2 regions of the Bacillus sp. GW823-FHT06A11 genome follow, and region 1 is predicted to be linked to the other one. Evidence: riboswitches for the same ligand, from Rfam matches in the RefSeq annotation. Region 1 holds a riboswitch; the other holds the start of a gene.

Region 1 (8,236 bases):
CACTTAAGAGAATTACATAAAGATGAATCGATTACGTTAGAAAAAGAAGCTGAGCTTGATGAGTATTACATTGATACATTATCAGTTTCAAGTGCACACGGTGGAAAAGGTATTGGTTCTAAATTAATTGAAGCTGCCGAAATCTATGCAACTGAAAAAGGGCATGAAAAAATCGCTTTACTTGTTAATTTAGAAAACAAACGCGCCTATTCACTATACGAAAAGTTAGGTTATAAAAAAGATGAAATTGTTATGCTAGTAGGCGAACCTTATGCTCATCTCGTAAAACCATTAAACGTCAAAATTTCTATATCTTAAAAAGAAAGCACACGATTTATATAAATCGTGTGCTTTTATGTTAAATTCGTATTTAATATATTTCCATCCATCGCCTCGTGAAACGTATATGTTGTACATCCCCATGGCTTTCTATGCAAAATAGGAGAACCAGACCATCCCATTGCCCTCAGCTCCGTTCCAATCATCGAATTAAAATAATTATGACCTACAAGAGCAATACTTCCATGTACGAGAGCATAACGATGTAACAGGTAAGCCGCTTGCCTTGCCCTCTCTCTTACTTCCTTATAAGACTCAACATCTTTATGGTAGCCAAGTATCCATAATGTGCGCCCAATGAACATCCATACCTTAATTGTGCATTTCAACCACTTCGGAGCAAAAAAGTATGAAGGAACTTCAGCTTCTCTAAAAAGAGAGTTTTGCATAAAAGATAAAGAATCCGTTAATTCAGCTGCTGATTGTACAGCACGCCTTTGATCACTTGTTAAGACAAATTTCGCTGCTTCAATTGCCTCTATTGTTTCTATCGGCATTTTAGCTTTTTGTATCATTGACTCGGAATCATACTGTTTCATCCATTCGTGAAATGAATTAATTGTCATCGGTTCTCTTATACGACCTAAACAACCATGACGAATAAAAGAAATCTTCATTCTTTTCACTCTCCATTCATCACTTACGAACTCTATTATGCACTAGTTCTAAACATCATACCACGCAAGAAAAGAAAGTCATATACCTTTACATCTCCCCACCACTATCATGCGTTATCGAAGCATGGATACCATCCATCCCATCAAAATATGTACTCGTATCATATTGACGAATCTTTTTTAAATGCATATAAGAAAATAAAAATAAAATTAAAGCTATAACACTCCCCACAAATTCAAACATCATTTTACCGCCTCTAATTTCTCCCACTTCAGCAGGTTATTCTACTTTTTCATTATACCTCGATATAAAGATTCCCGCATTTTTGCTATTTTTTTCAAATAACATGGATTTTCTACATATTTTCTTACAAAAAGTGAATATTTTTCGAATTTTTACTTTGGAAACATTTACAAAGTAGGAAATATGGTTCAAAATAGGAGGAAATAAAAAAACCCAAATTTATTCTTTTTTTGGGAAAACTGTAACAAGGAGAGTTGCTTATGCAGATCGCAGAAACTGGAGATATCATCGAATTTAAAGGTGGAATGCAAGGCCGTGTTCAAAAAGTAAATCAAAACTCTGTTATTGTTGATATAACAATTATGAAGAATTTTAGAGAACTAGATATGGAACCTCTTACAGTTGTAAGTCATAAAAACTATACTGTCATTAATCAAAATGCATAATATAATAGAAAGAAAGAGCCTGTATACTATACAGGCTCTTTCTTTCTATTAACGATTATCAATTGTTTCCGGATATAGATCGTGGTTCATCATGCGGTAGTCAGCCATTTGTTCATACTTCGTCCCTGGGCGACCGTAGTTGCAGTATGGATCAATTGAAATGCCACCACGTGGTGTGAATTTCCCCCATACCTCAATGTAACGTGGATCCATTAATTTAATTAAATCGTTCATAATAACGTTCATGCAATCTTCGTGGAAATCACCATGATTGCGGAAACTAAATAAATACAACTTTAAAGATTTACTCTCTACCATTTTTTGCTCTGGAATATAGCTAATATAAATTGTTGCAAAATCTGGTTGTCCTGTTTTCGGACATAAACTTGTAAATTCAGGACAATTGAATTTTACAAAATAATCACGGTTTGGATGATTATTATCAAATACCTCTAATATTTCTGGGCTATATTCAAATAAATATTTTGTATTTTGATTTCCTAATAATGTTACATCTTTTAAATCTTCATCTAATCTTCCAGTCATTTTAAACATCCCTTCTCGTTAGACGCCGCGTTTATTTCCCCATACTAACGCATGAAGCTGAGGCAATACTTTTGCATCATTCATCTCTTTACAATTTACAGCTTTATCAATCAGCCACTCATACTTATCTAATAATTTTTTAATAAGCATCGCATCATCCACTGTTTTTGTATCATCGTTTCCTACTTGCAGGAAAAATGGTACACCTGGATAACGTTCGTGCATCTTAACTGCATATTCAAAATCATGATCATCGAATACTACTACTTTTAAACTAATATCTTTTCCTGCTAGTTTCTGAATAATAGCATCTAACTTCTGAAAATCTGTTTTCATCGTCGAACTTGGTGGTTTTGGAGAAATTGTTACCTCATCAATTTGAAGTAACCAATCTTGCCATTTACTCCCTTGCGTTTCAATTGCCGTTCGCATTCCATTTTCTTTTAATATTGAAAGAAGAAACTCAATATTTTTCAGTAATGCCGGATTTCCGCCTGAAATCGTAACATGAGAAAATTTTTCTCCTCCAATTGCAACAAGCTCATCCCAAATATCTTCTGGTGTCATCTGTCTAATTTGATCTTTAGCTGATCCATCCCACGTAAAAGCAGAATCACACCAAGCACAGCTATAATCACAACCAGCTGTACGGATAAACATTGTCTTTTGCCCTACAACCATTCCTTCACCTTGAATAGTCGGACCGAATATTTCTAAGACAGGGATTTTACTCATCGAGCATCCACTCCCGTCTTACTTCCGCATAACTAGTCGGCGTCTCAAATAGACGAACAAATTCAACGCGAGCTCCTTTATATTCGTTCACTCGATTCTCTTTTGTTAGTGCTTCTGCCATCTTTTCATAAATCCAAACGACCATATTTTCAGCAGTCGTATTCATTGCAGGTAACGTTTCGTTTAAATAACGATGATCTAAATAAATTTCGATTTCATTCTTCCAAATTTCTTTTATATCTCCAAAGTCAATTGCAAGACCTATTTCATTTACATATCCACTAATTCCAAATACAACTTTATATGTGTGACCATGTAAGTTTTTACATTTCCCTTCATAACAGTGTAAATGGTGTGCTGCATCAAATGTAAATTCCTTGCTGACCATTACTCTTTTATTATGGTATTTGAGTTGTTTACGCTGAATATCCTTGTCCATTTTTTGCAAATTCTCTACGATGCGAAATCCAAAAAAGTTATCCATTAGTTGTTCGCTCCTTCGCGTTCCTGTAGGTACGTATCTAATCCTGCTTTACGAAGTTGACATGCTGGACATTCACCGCAACCATCACCAATGATTCCGTTATAACATGTTAATGTTTTTTCCCGAACAAACTCAAATGCTCCAAGTTCATCTGATAATTTCCATGTTTCAGCTTTATCAATCCACATAAGTGGCGTGTGAATGACAAACGGGTAATCCATAGATAAATTTAAAGTAACGTTTAACGATTTCACAAACACGTCACGGCAGTCTGGATAACCACTGAAATCAGTTTCACATACACCTGTTACAATATGACGTGCTCCAACTTGTTTTGCTAATACAGCAGCAAATGATAGGAAGAGTAAATTTCGTCCATCTACAAATGTCGATGGCAATTCACCTTCTTCATGTGTAATCTCCATATCCGTTCTCGTTAACGCATTTGGAGCAAGTTGATTTAATAGACTCATATCTAGTACCGTATGCTTTATTCCTAGCTCTTTTGCAATTTCCGCTGCACAATCAATTTCTAGCTTATGACGTTGATTGTAATTAAATGTTACAGCTTCTACCTCTGCAAACTGCTCTATTGCCCAAAATAAACATGTCGTACTATCTTGTCCTCCACTAAAAACAACAACTGCTTTTTCTTTTTTCATTTCACTCATTCTCCTTCTCTACTATAAATAAGAAGAAAGAACGTTCTTGAACTGTCACAATAAAAAAACAAAACAATACCTAAAGATATTGTTGTTTCCATAGTTTTTTATAGAGGGAGTTCGCGAACCTCTCCCGCGCGGTGCACGGAATTTCTTCTTTCATTGACACAGCTTATTGTAACATATTGTATACTAGCGTAAAAATTTCTGATTTTTCCGCTATTTATCATTTCATTTCTTTCATTTTATAGTATGATTAATTTAATATAAGAAGAGAGGAGGCATCCCACTGAAATCCTTTATTATTTATCTCTTTTTAAATATATTATTCATCCTGATTACAATGCTCGTATATCATTTATTTTGGAATCAAAAAGGGAAACGCTCTCCTAAATTAAATTCAGCTATATTCATTGTACTCTGTTGCCTCGCTACCGTACTCTGTATTACATTTGCAGCAAAAACAAATAATGGTTTTCAATTTGATATGCGCCATATTGTATTAATTGTCGGTACATTAACGGGAGGGCCTATTGCTGGTGGTTCTATCTTAGTTGTATTAAACATATATCGCTTATTATTAGGTGGGATCGGTGTTTTCCCATCTCTTATCGGTTCTGTTCTTCTATTTATTGTTCTACTATTAACATATAAATTTTTCAATCGAACTTCTAATCGTATAAAAATAACACTTGCTATTATCTACAGTCTCACATACGGATTTAGTTGGATACCCTTCTTCCTTTCAAAGGTTACAAATAAGACTGATTATATACCGCATATTATTGTGTATGAGTTATGTTCAATGCTTGGTACGATTCTAATTTTATATTTACTACACATATTACAAACTCAAGTTCGTCTCCAAAACGAACTTATAAATGCTGAAAAATTTCATTTAATTGGTGAAATGGCAGCGTCTATCTCTCATGAAATTCGCAATCCATTAACTTCAACAAAAGGGTTTTTACAACTGTTACAATCAGATACATGCACTGAGCAGGAACGAAAATTATATATCGACATTGCCATTAACGGCATTGAACAAGCAAATCATGTTCTTACAGATTATTTAACCTTTGCTAAACCAAGCATTGAAAAAGAACAAACATTACAGTTAGAAGAAGAATTACTACATGCATTGTCGTTAATTACACCGCTTGCTAATTTAACAAATGTACGTACTCATTATATAAAGCAAAGCACTTCTTTTTTTATCGCTGGAGAAAAGCAAAAACTAAATCAATGTTTATTAAATATTTTAAAAAATTGCATTGAGGCTATGCCAAAAGGCGGTGATCTTTATTTCACATTAGTTCCTGATCATAAGCATATTCAGTTATACATAAAAGATACAGGAGTCGGTATGGATTCAGAACAAGTAAAACGTCTTGGCTCGCCTTTCTATTCAACGAAAGAAAAAGGCACTGGACTTGGAATGATGGTCGTATTCAGTGTTGTTCAAGCTATGAATGGAAAAATTGATATTATAAGTGAAAAAGGAATCGGTACAACCTTTTTATTAACTTTTCCACTCATACAAAAAACGTGATGAAATAATCATCACGTTTTTTCTGTTCCTTCAACTAATTCAGCAAAAGCTTTCACTTTTCCGTGCGGTTGTTGATTTTCTTTACGCGCTTTCCAGGCGCGCTCTTCTTCTCGCTTCTTCTTAGACATATTTTTTCAACTCCTTCTTTTCTTTCTCCATGTAGTATTCCAAAATAAGAAAGAAAACTATGCACGTATCAAAAAAAGAAGTGGTTTCCCACTTCTTCCACTTTAGCGCTGCAAAATTGCATGTTTCGCCTCTTTTAATTGCGTAAGATGTCTTTGTTCATGCAAATCAAGAAATTGAACCCATTGATACAAATTCAGATCATTAAAAACAGGATGCTTTAATCCATTTTCAAATAGATCTTTTTCATCTATAACACTATGAAGCGCATGTAATAGTTCTTGTCGTGAATGTTCTAGTAATTGAATTCCTTGCTGTTTTTTCATTAAAGTTTCTGTTGGTTGCATTTGCTGAGGAGCTTCTCGTTTATGTGTGCGATCAAGCGTAAGTTGGAGGTCTTTAAATGGAGTCATGTTTCTTTCATTTTTTTGTAAAGCATATACAAGGGCAGACGTGACAGATTGTTCAACTAAATGCAAGTGGTGTAAAATTTGAATAATACTCCATTTATCACGGCGTGGCTTTACATTCACTTCTGTATCATTTAACATTTCAATTTCTGATAATAGCGTGCTTCGAGTAGACTGTAATGAGCTTACTAAACTTTCTAAACTCACATCCATATTAGATTGAAGCATACTTCTTTCCCCCCTTTTTGTTGGTGAAAAGAGGTGCTCCTTATTAGAAACACCTCTTTAGCATTCTGAATTTTCTTTTATTATCTCATCATTTTCCCATTATGTCGATGTTAAACATGTGAAAAAAAGCGCATGTTTTTTACAATTTTGTGTCGTCAATCGCATGTAACCATGCTTCAATTTCTGTAATAACACTTTTCACACAGCCTTCAGCAAATGGTGATGTTAAATTTGCAACTTCTACTAATTCTAAGAACGATTTACTTCCACCTTGTTGGCACAGATTCACATAATCTTCCCATGCCTCTTGTCTATTATCTCTTGCACGTTTCCAAAATTGTAGCGCACAAATTTGAGCAAGCGTGTAATCAATATAATAGAAAGGTGAGCTATAAATATGCCCTTGACGTTGCCAAAAACCACCGCGCTCTAAATAATCATTATCCTCATAATCACGATGCGGTAAATATTTCTTCTCTATGTTACGCCATGCTGTCTTACGCTCTTCAGGTGATGCTTCAGGATTTTCATATACATAATGTTGATATTCATCAACAGATACACCATAAGGTAAAAACAGAAGTGCTGAACTTAAGTGAGAGAAGTAATATTTATCTGCATCTTCTTCAAAGAATAGCTTCATCCATGGCCATGTAAAGAATTCCATACTCATAGAGTGGATTTCACATGCCTCATATGTTGGCCAATTATATTCTGGAATTTCAAATTTACGACTTTCATATACTTGGAAAGCATGACCTGCTTCATGTGTTAATACATCAATGTCACCAGATGTTCCATTGAAGTTTGAGAAAATAAACGGCGCTTTATAATTCTCAATATATGTACAATATCCGCCACCAGCTTTTCCTTTTTTCGCAACTAAATCTAATAAATCGTTATCTAGCATGAAATTGAAAAATTCATCTGTTTCAGCCGATAACTCTTTATACATCGTCTTTCCATGATCAACAATCCAATCCGCATCTCCTTTTGGAGTTGGGTTACCTGTAGCAAACTCAAAGTTTTCGTCGTAATAAGCTAACTTCTCTACACCGATACGTGCTTGTTGTCGCTTTCTTAATTCCGTTGTAACGGGAACGATATAATCCAGCACTTGCTGACGGTAATTAGCCACCATCTCCGCATTATAATCTGTACGGTACATTCTTGCATATCCAAGTTCAACAAAGGTTTTGAAACCTAAAGATTTTGCGATTTTCGTTCTCACTTTAACAAGCTCATCATAAATACGATCTAGTTCTTCCTCATTTCCAGCTAAAAATCCGTAGTATGCTTCACTTGCTACTTTACGTTCGCTTCTTTCTTTTCCTTGCATAAACGGAATCAATTGCGATAACGTTCTTTCTTCTCCAGCAAAGTCAATTTTTGCGGATGCTAATAACTGTGTATATTGCGACGATAATTTATTTTCTAATTGTAAATCTTTCACGACTTCATCTGAATATGTTTTTAAATCACATTCTGCTAGAGCAAATAATTGTTTTCCATAATACGCCTCTAATTCTTCACGAAATGGAGAATTAATAAGTGCCTTATAATATTTTGTACCATATCCTTGTACAACTGGAGAGTATTCATCAAAGAAATCCTGCTCCTCCTTATAAAAAGTATCCGTCGTATCAACAGAATGGCGAATGTAACAAAGGTTTCCCATTGTCCCAAAATCGTTGCGAATTTCATTAATTGAATGAATGACTTGTTTTTGTTCTTCTACAGTTTTTGCGTTATCAAACTTCTCTAAAGCAACAGTAAATTTCTCTTTTAACTCTTCAATATTTGGGCGTTTATATTCATAGTCTTTAAATGACATGAACGAGCCTCCT
Region 2 (8,236 bases), 240 kb from region 1:
CGTATATTCAATCCCTAATAATAATTTAATAAGTGCACCCGCGCCAACTAATTGTGCAATCATGTAAAAGATAGAAATCGTCATCGTATTAAGAGCTGCAACTCCGCGAACTTTTTTCGCATCAAAGCGTGCTGCAATCATATCCGCCAAAGTGTACTTTCCTAAATTTCTAAGCGGTTCTGCAACAAGATACAGTACAACTAAATAAGCAACTAAAAAACCGATACTATAAAAGAATCCATCAAACCCAGTTAATGCGATTGCTCCGGCTATACCAAGAAATGAAGCAGCAGACATGTAATCTCCAGCAATGGCTAGACCATTTTGCCAACCAGTTAATCCCCCTCCGGCCGTATAAAATTCACTCGCATTTTTCGTTTTTTTCGATGCAAAATAGGTTATGACTAGCGTACCAAGAACGATAATTAAAAATAGTGCAAACGCAGTAGTATTCAAGTTCAGCCCCTCCCTTTTTGCATGTTTTGCAGAATTTTTCGGGAGATTTCATCAAATGATTCTGCTTTTTTGCTATAAATCATACATAGTGCCCATGTCATGATAAATTGGGAAAAAGCAAATACCCACGCCCATGTAACGTCACCAAATGCAGGTGTATTAAGCACCTTTGAATACGACGTTAAAATAGGCAGTGCAATAAAAAAACTAAAAAAGAAAATACTCATTGGAACGATAAACTTCTTTTTCGTATTTAATAACAATTGAAATTCTTCCGACTGAACGACCTCTGTATAATTCACCTCATTTTGCAACTTACGTGCTGACGTATCATCTCGTTTCATTAACCGATCCCCTCTCTTACTTGAAATACACTTCCCCTTCGCATACCTAAAGACTAAATTTTATAAATATTCAGAAACTTATACTCATTTTAGACAATCCATACATTCATGCAAAGATTTTTCGATAGACATTTTTCGGCAAATTTCCCCAAATTTTTAATATACTTTTTCAAAATAAAGTGACACCTTACTTTTTTTCTTCATTAAGACAAAAGCAGTGCTTAACGCACTACTTTTGTCTTTTTTTCCTTTTCCAAATTACGAGCTGTTTCGCTTAACTCAACATCTTTTCCGTCTTTAAGTGTTCCAAATATAAAATCGAATACTGGATTTGAAACACCGAACCAAAACTTTTCGTTTTTATAATGGTGTAATATATGTTGTTTTTTTAGCCATCTTCCAAACTTAGTGACGGGACGAATCGGTCTATGGGCAATATAATGTTTCCATTCGTAAACGAGCAGCATGATAATCATTCCGATTCCAAATGAAAGTGTAATAGTAACACTTTTTGTAATACCATATGCTATAAGCAAATAAATAGTAAAACTAGGTATACTAAACCATACAGGTAAAAACAAAAGTTTTAAATCCTCTGGATATACGTGGTGATCATAATGTAATCTTCTTAACATTTTTAATAGAAATGTGTTTTTAGGTGGCTTTATATGGAATAAAAAACGATGTGTCATATATTCATTAAGTGTATAGAAAACAATCCCAAACATACATGCTAACATGCCAACCCAAGAGAAAAATTGCATTTTTAAAATAATAATGAAAATAAATAGAATGCTATACATAATAACGATATCATGTTGTAAAAAGAACTCTTTCCCCACTTTCTTCATCTTGTTTCCCCCTTTTCCCAAAAAACAGCCGCAACATATCGTTACGACTATTTCTTTTCTATTCTTATTCTATTCACTTTACAAATTTGCCTGCTGTTCTATTGTCGAGAAAAAATTATTTGGTCCAAATATATTTTGCTTCGGAATAATATGTTCCACTGCAAACACTGTTACTTCTCCTCTTTGTACTTCTCCAATAATGAGACCAAATATTTCATGATTTACTGCAAACGTCGGTTGCTTTGTTTGTAGCAATCTTGCAGCATTATGAAATACCGCCTCATATAGTGGATTTCTATCAGTAATTTCTTTTCGGATTTTTGGCGCTAACGTAATGATAATTTCTTTTCCGTCAATAGTGGTTCGATACATAAAAATCTCCCCTTCAATCTTATGTGAACAACTGTAAAGCTTTGTATGCAAAATGTATAGAATATCCTACTAAAATAATACCTGCTCCGGCTGTTATGTAGCCAAGCGCTTTTGGTTTTAATAAAGTTCTTCCAAAATGTACAGAAAAAGCAATATTTAAATTCCATAAAATAATACCAGCAATAATGCAAAGACTGTACAAAAAAGCTTCTTGTTTCGTTACCTTCGTAAGTAATGAGCTAAGTGTACTTCCGTATATACCAAACCAAAAAACAAGATTTAATGGATTGGATATCGCAATTAAAAATCCTGCCATAAACGATTGCTTAAGGCCACCTACCTCTTCTTTTTTATATTCCATATTCGAGTGGAAAATTCCTTGTTTTACACTTTGAAATCCTAAATAAAATAACAAGAAAAAACCCGTGCAATACATGAAGGCTTGTACATATGTATACATAAACACAGAAGATAAACCGAAATAAATGAGTAACATAAATAAAACATCTGCAGTCATTCCACCAATTCCAACAACCCAAGCATGCCAAAACCCACGTTCAATTCCTCGTTTTAACATTTCAATATTAATCGGCCCTACTGGTGCAGCTAATGAAATACCTAATACGATTTGCTGTATAATTGCTCCAAACATCACTCTATCCTTTCTACTCTCTTTATTACTAGTTAATGATATAATTTGAAAAAATAGACTAGCTTTCGTAATAAAATACCCTTTTTTATCCAAAATATACAAAAGAGCCATCTAGGTGATGGCTCTTACTTTTCTATCCTATGAAGAAAAGGACATTTCCCTTTTATTGGTTCTACATCGTCTCCTATGAAATATTGTTTCCATTCACGATGCTCTGGGTCACCATAATGACTAATGTTAGGGTGTTTCGGCAATTGATCCCACTTTTCAACTCGCTCACGGACCATTTGTCTTGAATATGCTCCTTTAGGACGATCTCCCTCTAATCCATCAAAAATAGTGCGTGGCTGAAACCCAATAACGAGAGAATTCCCTAAATGTCTAGTTTTTCGTTGTTTATAAGCTGGCGCATTTCCAAATGCAAATATTGGTTCACCACCAAATGAAAATTCCCATAAATGATGGTCTGGATCTTCAGGAATCTGCTTTGGCCATGCTTGATCATCGTTTTCATGTAAATACTGTAACACTTTCCAAAAGGAATCACGGTAATATTCGAGTGATTGTTCTTCACATTCCGGTTCTATAAAAAGGAAAAAGCCCCTTCTTACAATCGGCCTCTCTTTCATTAACTCTAAAAAAGATAACATTGTATGCGGCAAATGACTCCAATCATTATGAGAAAGAAATGAATAACGAAGTTCATTCTTTTTCAAAGCTGTTAAACCGAAATAACATGGAAAAGTTGGTTCTAACACGACACTTGAAAAAATCTCAAATTCTTTTGCAACCCAATCAGGTATGTCGGTTCTCGTTCTTATTCCTTCATTATCTAATAAATAAGACTTATTCATTCTTTCACCTCATTATGTATAGCATTCAATTAAGAATATTACATACTCGGCCTGTCCTATACCTATTTAAAAATTCGACTGAAAAATTATTTAAAAATACAAAAAATAAAATCGCTTACTTGACTAAATTCTCCCAATTCGTGTATATTTAAATTAATCATTTAGCAGAATATTCAAGAATATAGCATTTTTAGTTTATATTATTTTTTAAATGAATTTCACTAAATGAAAATAGTAAACGCTTTTAGGAGGAATTATAACATGCAAGGAAAAGTAAAATGGTTTAACAACGAAAAAGGTTTTGGATTTATCGAAATGGAAGGCGCTGACGATGTATTCGTACATTTCTCTGCTATTCAAGGAGACGGCTATAAAGCTTTAGAAGAAGGTCAAGAAGTATCTTTCGACATTACTGAAGGTAACCGCGGACCTCAAGCTGCTAACGTAGTAAAACTTTAATCCAACATATAACAGGAGGTTACCTTACTTGGTAACCTCCTTTATTATTCCTTTGTATATTTCCGTTTTACAGAGCAAAAACTATGTGAAATGCGCAATATACAAAGGAGGCAGTAACAATGGGATCAGAAGTAAATGATTTTGAAGAAGTAAAATTCCGTGTAGAAACAGCACAAAAAATGGTAGGATCAGCAACAATTTCAATGGATCCAGATACATTAGAGCATGCTACTACTGCAGTAGAAGCAGCTCGCTCACAGCTTGAAATTATGAAATCTGTTGCAGTAGATTTAGATGAACCATTTTTAATGAACGAGGAAAAGAAACTAAGCAAATGCGAGCAGCAATTAAACGAAGCAAAGCACTAAAAAACATCCAGAGAATTTTCTCTGGATGTTTTTTTATGACAACTGTTCTCCATACTTTTTCAATGTTTCTCCAACTGTACATTGTCTTATACAAAATGAATGAGCATAATACTTACTATTTGTCTTTCGATTATGTTCTCGCAAGAAACATCCTTCACAATATGTTTCTAATAAGTCATTTACCTCTGTAATGAGTTGCTTTTTATCCACCTTTGCACCTCTCTATTCGGTTATTTCTTTATGACTATCAATGACTGTCCCTTCTAATGCTTGCGTTGCTAATTGATGTGCTTCTTTATTTTGTTTTCTAGATATCGGTTCACATACAAGTTTTAATTTCATTTGCTTCGCCTTTTGTTCAATTTGATCTAAATAATGATTTAAATGCTCATCATAACAAGGCCATTCTCCGGCTAATTGCTGCAGTACCACTTGTGAATCTCCGCGAAGTGTAACTGCTTCATACTTAATCCCTAGTTCCTCGAGTATATTCATACCGTATAATAATGATGCATATTCCGCTTCATTATTATCATATATACCTTCTATATATGCATTGCGGCGAATGCGGTAGTTTGTATTTCCTTTTTTATAATACACACATATACCAACGCCAGCTTCTTTCGTTTGCACATCATACCCCCCATCAAAATAAACGAGTATTTCTTGGGGCTCTTCCTCTACTTGCTTACTTAACTTTTTCATCTCTTTTAATGACCATTCTGCGTCCATTTCATCGTAAAATAAAAGTTCCTTAGCTCTTCCTGTTTTCTCAAAATCCTCTGCAAATTGAAGTACTTCTTCTATGTTCATATACTCTGTTGTTAATTCCGTCTGCAATCCACGCTTCGTTTTATACAACCAATGAATTTTATATTTCATACTACATTCCCCTTATGTAAGACTTCTTATATATATATCCGGCTAATTGAAGCCTCACTTTATTTTATTATATTTTATCTAGAGTCACAGCATTATATTCAATATGATTACATACAAAAAGAGCTATCCCTATAGGAATAGCTCTTTCATCTATTACATAAATCTTTCAAATTGTACTCGCTTATTAATCCAGTACATTACAGGCATACCGATCGCCATGACAACAAATTCACCGATTGCACAAGTTAACCAAGACAACATAAATGGTAAACCCAATGCAAGATGAAGTTCAATTGCAATCATAAACATTGTAATCGTAAAGATAACTGTATTAAAAATCATACGAGCCCAAACACCTTTAATAAATCGCATAGAAATAATCGTTGCAACTAACGCAAGAATAGATTGCCCTACTCCAAATACTAAATCGTAAGCGATCATAGGTGAGAAAAAGAGATTCGTTAAAAATACACCTAATACAATTCCGTAAATTGCTTTCTTGTTAAATACAACGAGATGATTAAACATCTCTGAAATACGAAATTGTACATTCGTAAAGCCAAATGGCTGAATAAGCATAGAAACAGCAATATATAATGCCGCTAAAATACCATTACCGACTAAAGTTCTAATATTCATGACAAAATCTCCTTAGTTTTTTTACGTGGGATGGTTTCGAACCACGTTATTCGTTTTTTAAGCAACAAGATTATATTTTACGTGGTAGCCCCTCTTTCGTCAATAGATTCCTATCATAAACTACCTTTTTCCTTTTAGACAACGTATAATGAAACATATGAAAGATTTAGGAGGTTTCACTTCATGACAGCAACAATTCAAAATGAAAAAGTGATCGTTTCCATTTCTGACAAAGGTGCAGAATTACAGAGCGTTCGCTTAAAAGAAGACAACACAGAATATTTATGGCAAGGTGATTCTACTTATTGGGGACGCCGTGCACCAATTTTGTTCCCAATTGTCGGCCGATTAGTAGATAATACATACTACGTAGACGGTAAACCATATTCATTAACACAACACGGTTTCGCTCGTGATCTTACTTTCTCTGTGAAAGAACAAAGCGAAACAAAAATCACTTATATCGTTACTAGTAATGAAGAAACATTAAAAAAATACCCATACGAATTCGAACTACTCGTTTCTTATGAGCTAGATGGACAAATCGTTCATGTAACATATGAAGTAAACAATCCTACTTCAAAAGAGATGTTCTTCTCAATCGGAGCACATCCTGGCTTCAACTTCCCTTTATTGGATGGTGAATCATTTACAGATTATCATTTATCGTTTAATGGTTCGGAACGCTTAGAAACAAGCGTATTAGAAGGACCTTATCTTTCAAACAAAAAGCAATTAATCGCTGAAAATACAACTGAATTGCCACTTACATATGATTTATTCAAAAATGATGCGCTTATTTTTGAAAATATGAATACGAATGAAATTTCGATTCGTTCTCATAAACATAATAAATTTGTAAAAGTAGAATTTGATGGCTTCCCATTTGTCGGCGTATGGACACCAGGGGATAACGCACCTTTCTTATGTATTGAACCTTGGTATGGAATCGCTGATGAAATAAATCCAGCAAAAGATTTCAAGGACAAAAAGGGAATTCAATCGTTACAAGCGAATGAAACATTTACATGTTGTTATAGCATCACAATCGGATAACTACTCTATCCCCTACTTCAAAAAGCATTTAAGTAGGGGATAATCTTATAATTTGGAGGTTTCTCATTTTGATTGAAGTATATATTGATGGTGCATCAAAAGGAAATCCTGGTCCTTCTGGTGCAGGAGTGTTTATTAAAGGCGTTCAGCCGCCTGTACAATTATCATTACCACTTGGAACAATGTCCAATCATGAAGCAGAATACCGCGCTTTACTTCTAGCATTAAAATATTGCATCGAGCATAATTATAGCACTGTCTCTTTTCGTACAGATTCCCAGCTTGTCGAACGGGCTGTTGAAAAGGAATACGCAAAAAATAAAATATTTGCACCTCTTTTAGATGAAGCGCTGCAGTACATAAAAAACTTCGATCTCTTTTTTATTAAGTGGATTCCAAGTAGTCAAAATAAAGTAGCTGATGAATTAGCTAGAAAAGCTATCTTACAAAATTAACGGGGGTATGAGTGTGAAAAAAGAGTGGATTGCTCCTCTTGCTTTATTATTTGTCTCTTTTATTTGGGGAGCTACGTTTGTTGTCGTTCAAAACGCTATGTCTTTCGTTGGTCCATTTACGTTTAATGGTATTCGCTTTTTATTCGCTGGAATTATTTTATTATTCGTTCAAATTATTTTCTCACAAAAAACTTCAAAACAAGATATAAAACATAGTAGCACGGCAGGGATAATCGTTGGTTTTTTCTTATTTGTCGGTTATTTATTGCAAACATTTGGCTTACTCTATACAACATCTTCAAAAGCAGGTTTCTTAACTGGGCTAAGCATTGTTATGGTCCCAATCTTATCATTTATCTTTTTAAAACAAAAAGCTACCATTTTCATCGTACTTGGTATTGCTGTAGCTACAACAGGTTTGTACTTATTAACAGCTGCTGATTCTTTCCAATTAAATATAGGAGATATACTTGTTCTCGGTTGTGCAGTCGCTTTCGCTGCCCATATTCTTATTAACGGCTTCTTTTCTAAAAAAATATCACCTTTATTATTAAGCACATCTCAAGTATTAGCTGTTGGTATATTTTCTTCTATTTGCGCTTTCTTGTTTGAAGATTGGGAAAAGTTATTTTCAGTATCACTATGGACGAATCAATCCTTTTTATTCGCACTCTTTCTAACTGCCCTGTTTGCAACATCTATTGCTTTTTTCATTCAAACATCGGCACAAAAACACACTTCTCCAACGAGAGTAGCAATTATTTTCGCAATGGAGCCCGTTTTTGCTGCCTTAACAGGCGTTCTCGTTGCAAATGAACAACTTTCTATTTCTGCTATTATCGGATGTC

What was found. Region 1 has a riboswitch for preQ1 ahead of queC (7-cyano-7-deazaguanine synthase QueC). Riboswitches for the same ligand answer to the same signal wherever they lie in the genome.
Region 2: linked by a shared signal. The riboswitch ahead of AC1Q8L_RS04235 (QueT transporter family protein) and the one ahead of queC (7-cyano-7-deazaguanine synthase QueC) in region 1 are both predicted to bind preQ1.

What each region holds. Positions count from the first base shown of each region.
Region 1 is NZ_JBXAHS010000001.1:1,098,684-1,106,919, forward strand. Features, by position in the region: gene AC1Q8L_RS05480 (GNAT family N-acetyltransferase) at 1-318, shown strand, start outside; gene AC1Q8L_RS05485 (hypothetical protein) at 354-956, opposite strand; gene AC1Q8L_RS05490 (hypothetical protein) at 1,045-1,200, opposite strand; gene AC1Q8L_RS05495 (YkvS family protein) at 1,461-1,646, shown strand; gene queF (preQ(1) synthase) at 1,695-2,192, opposite strand; gene queE (7-carboxy-7-deazaguanine synthase QueE) at 2,211-2,927, opposite strand; gene queD (6-carboxytetrahydropterin synthase QueD) at 2,920-3,411, opposite strand; gene queC (7-cyano-7-deazaguanine synthase QueC) at 3,411-4,073, opposite strand; PreQ1 riboswitch class I at 4,167-4,210, opposite strand; gene kinB (sporulation sensor histidine kinase KinB) at 4,417-5,625, shown strand; gene AC1Q8L_RS05525 (DUF6254 family protein) at 5,637-5,753, opposite strand; gene AC1Q8L_RS05530 (DinB family protein) at 5,856-6,389, opposite strand; gene AC1Q8L_RS05535 (M3 family oligoendopeptidase) at 6,529-8,223, opposite strand.
Region 2 is NZ_JBXAHS010000001.1:857,853-866,088, forward strand. Features, by position in the region: gene AC1Q8L_RS04185 (solute symporter family protein) at 1-456, opposite strand, end outside; gene AC1Q8L_RS04190 (DUF485 domain-containing protein) at 459-800, opposite strand; gene AC1Q8L_RS04195 (sterol desaturase family protein) at 1,022-1,651, opposite strand; gene AC1Q8L_RS04200 (hypothetical protein) at 1,730-2,023, opposite strand; gene AC1Q8L_RS04205 (LysE family transporter) at 2,043-2,786, opposite strand; gene AC1Q8L_RS04210 (YqcI/YcgG family protein) at 2,801-3,529, opposite strand; gene cspB (cold shock-like protein CspB) at 3,791-3,988, shown strand; gene AC1Q8L_RS04220 (DUF2564 family protein) at 4,108-4,356, shown strand; gene AC1Q8L_RS04225 (zinc-finger domain-containing protein) at 4,390-4,566, opposite strand; gene AC1Q8L_RS04230 (ribonuclease H family protein) at 4,579-5,238, opposite strand; gene AC1Q8L_RS04235 (QueT transporter family protein) at 5,392-5,877, opposite strand; PreQ1 riboswitch class I at 5,884-5,928, opposite strand; gene AC1Q8L_RS04240 (aldose 1-epimerase family protein) at 6,061-6,933, shown strand; gene AC1Q8L_RS04245 (reverse transcriptase-like protein) at 7,002-7,388, shown strand; gene AC1Q8L_RS04250 (DMT family transporter) at 7,402-8,236, shown strand, end outside.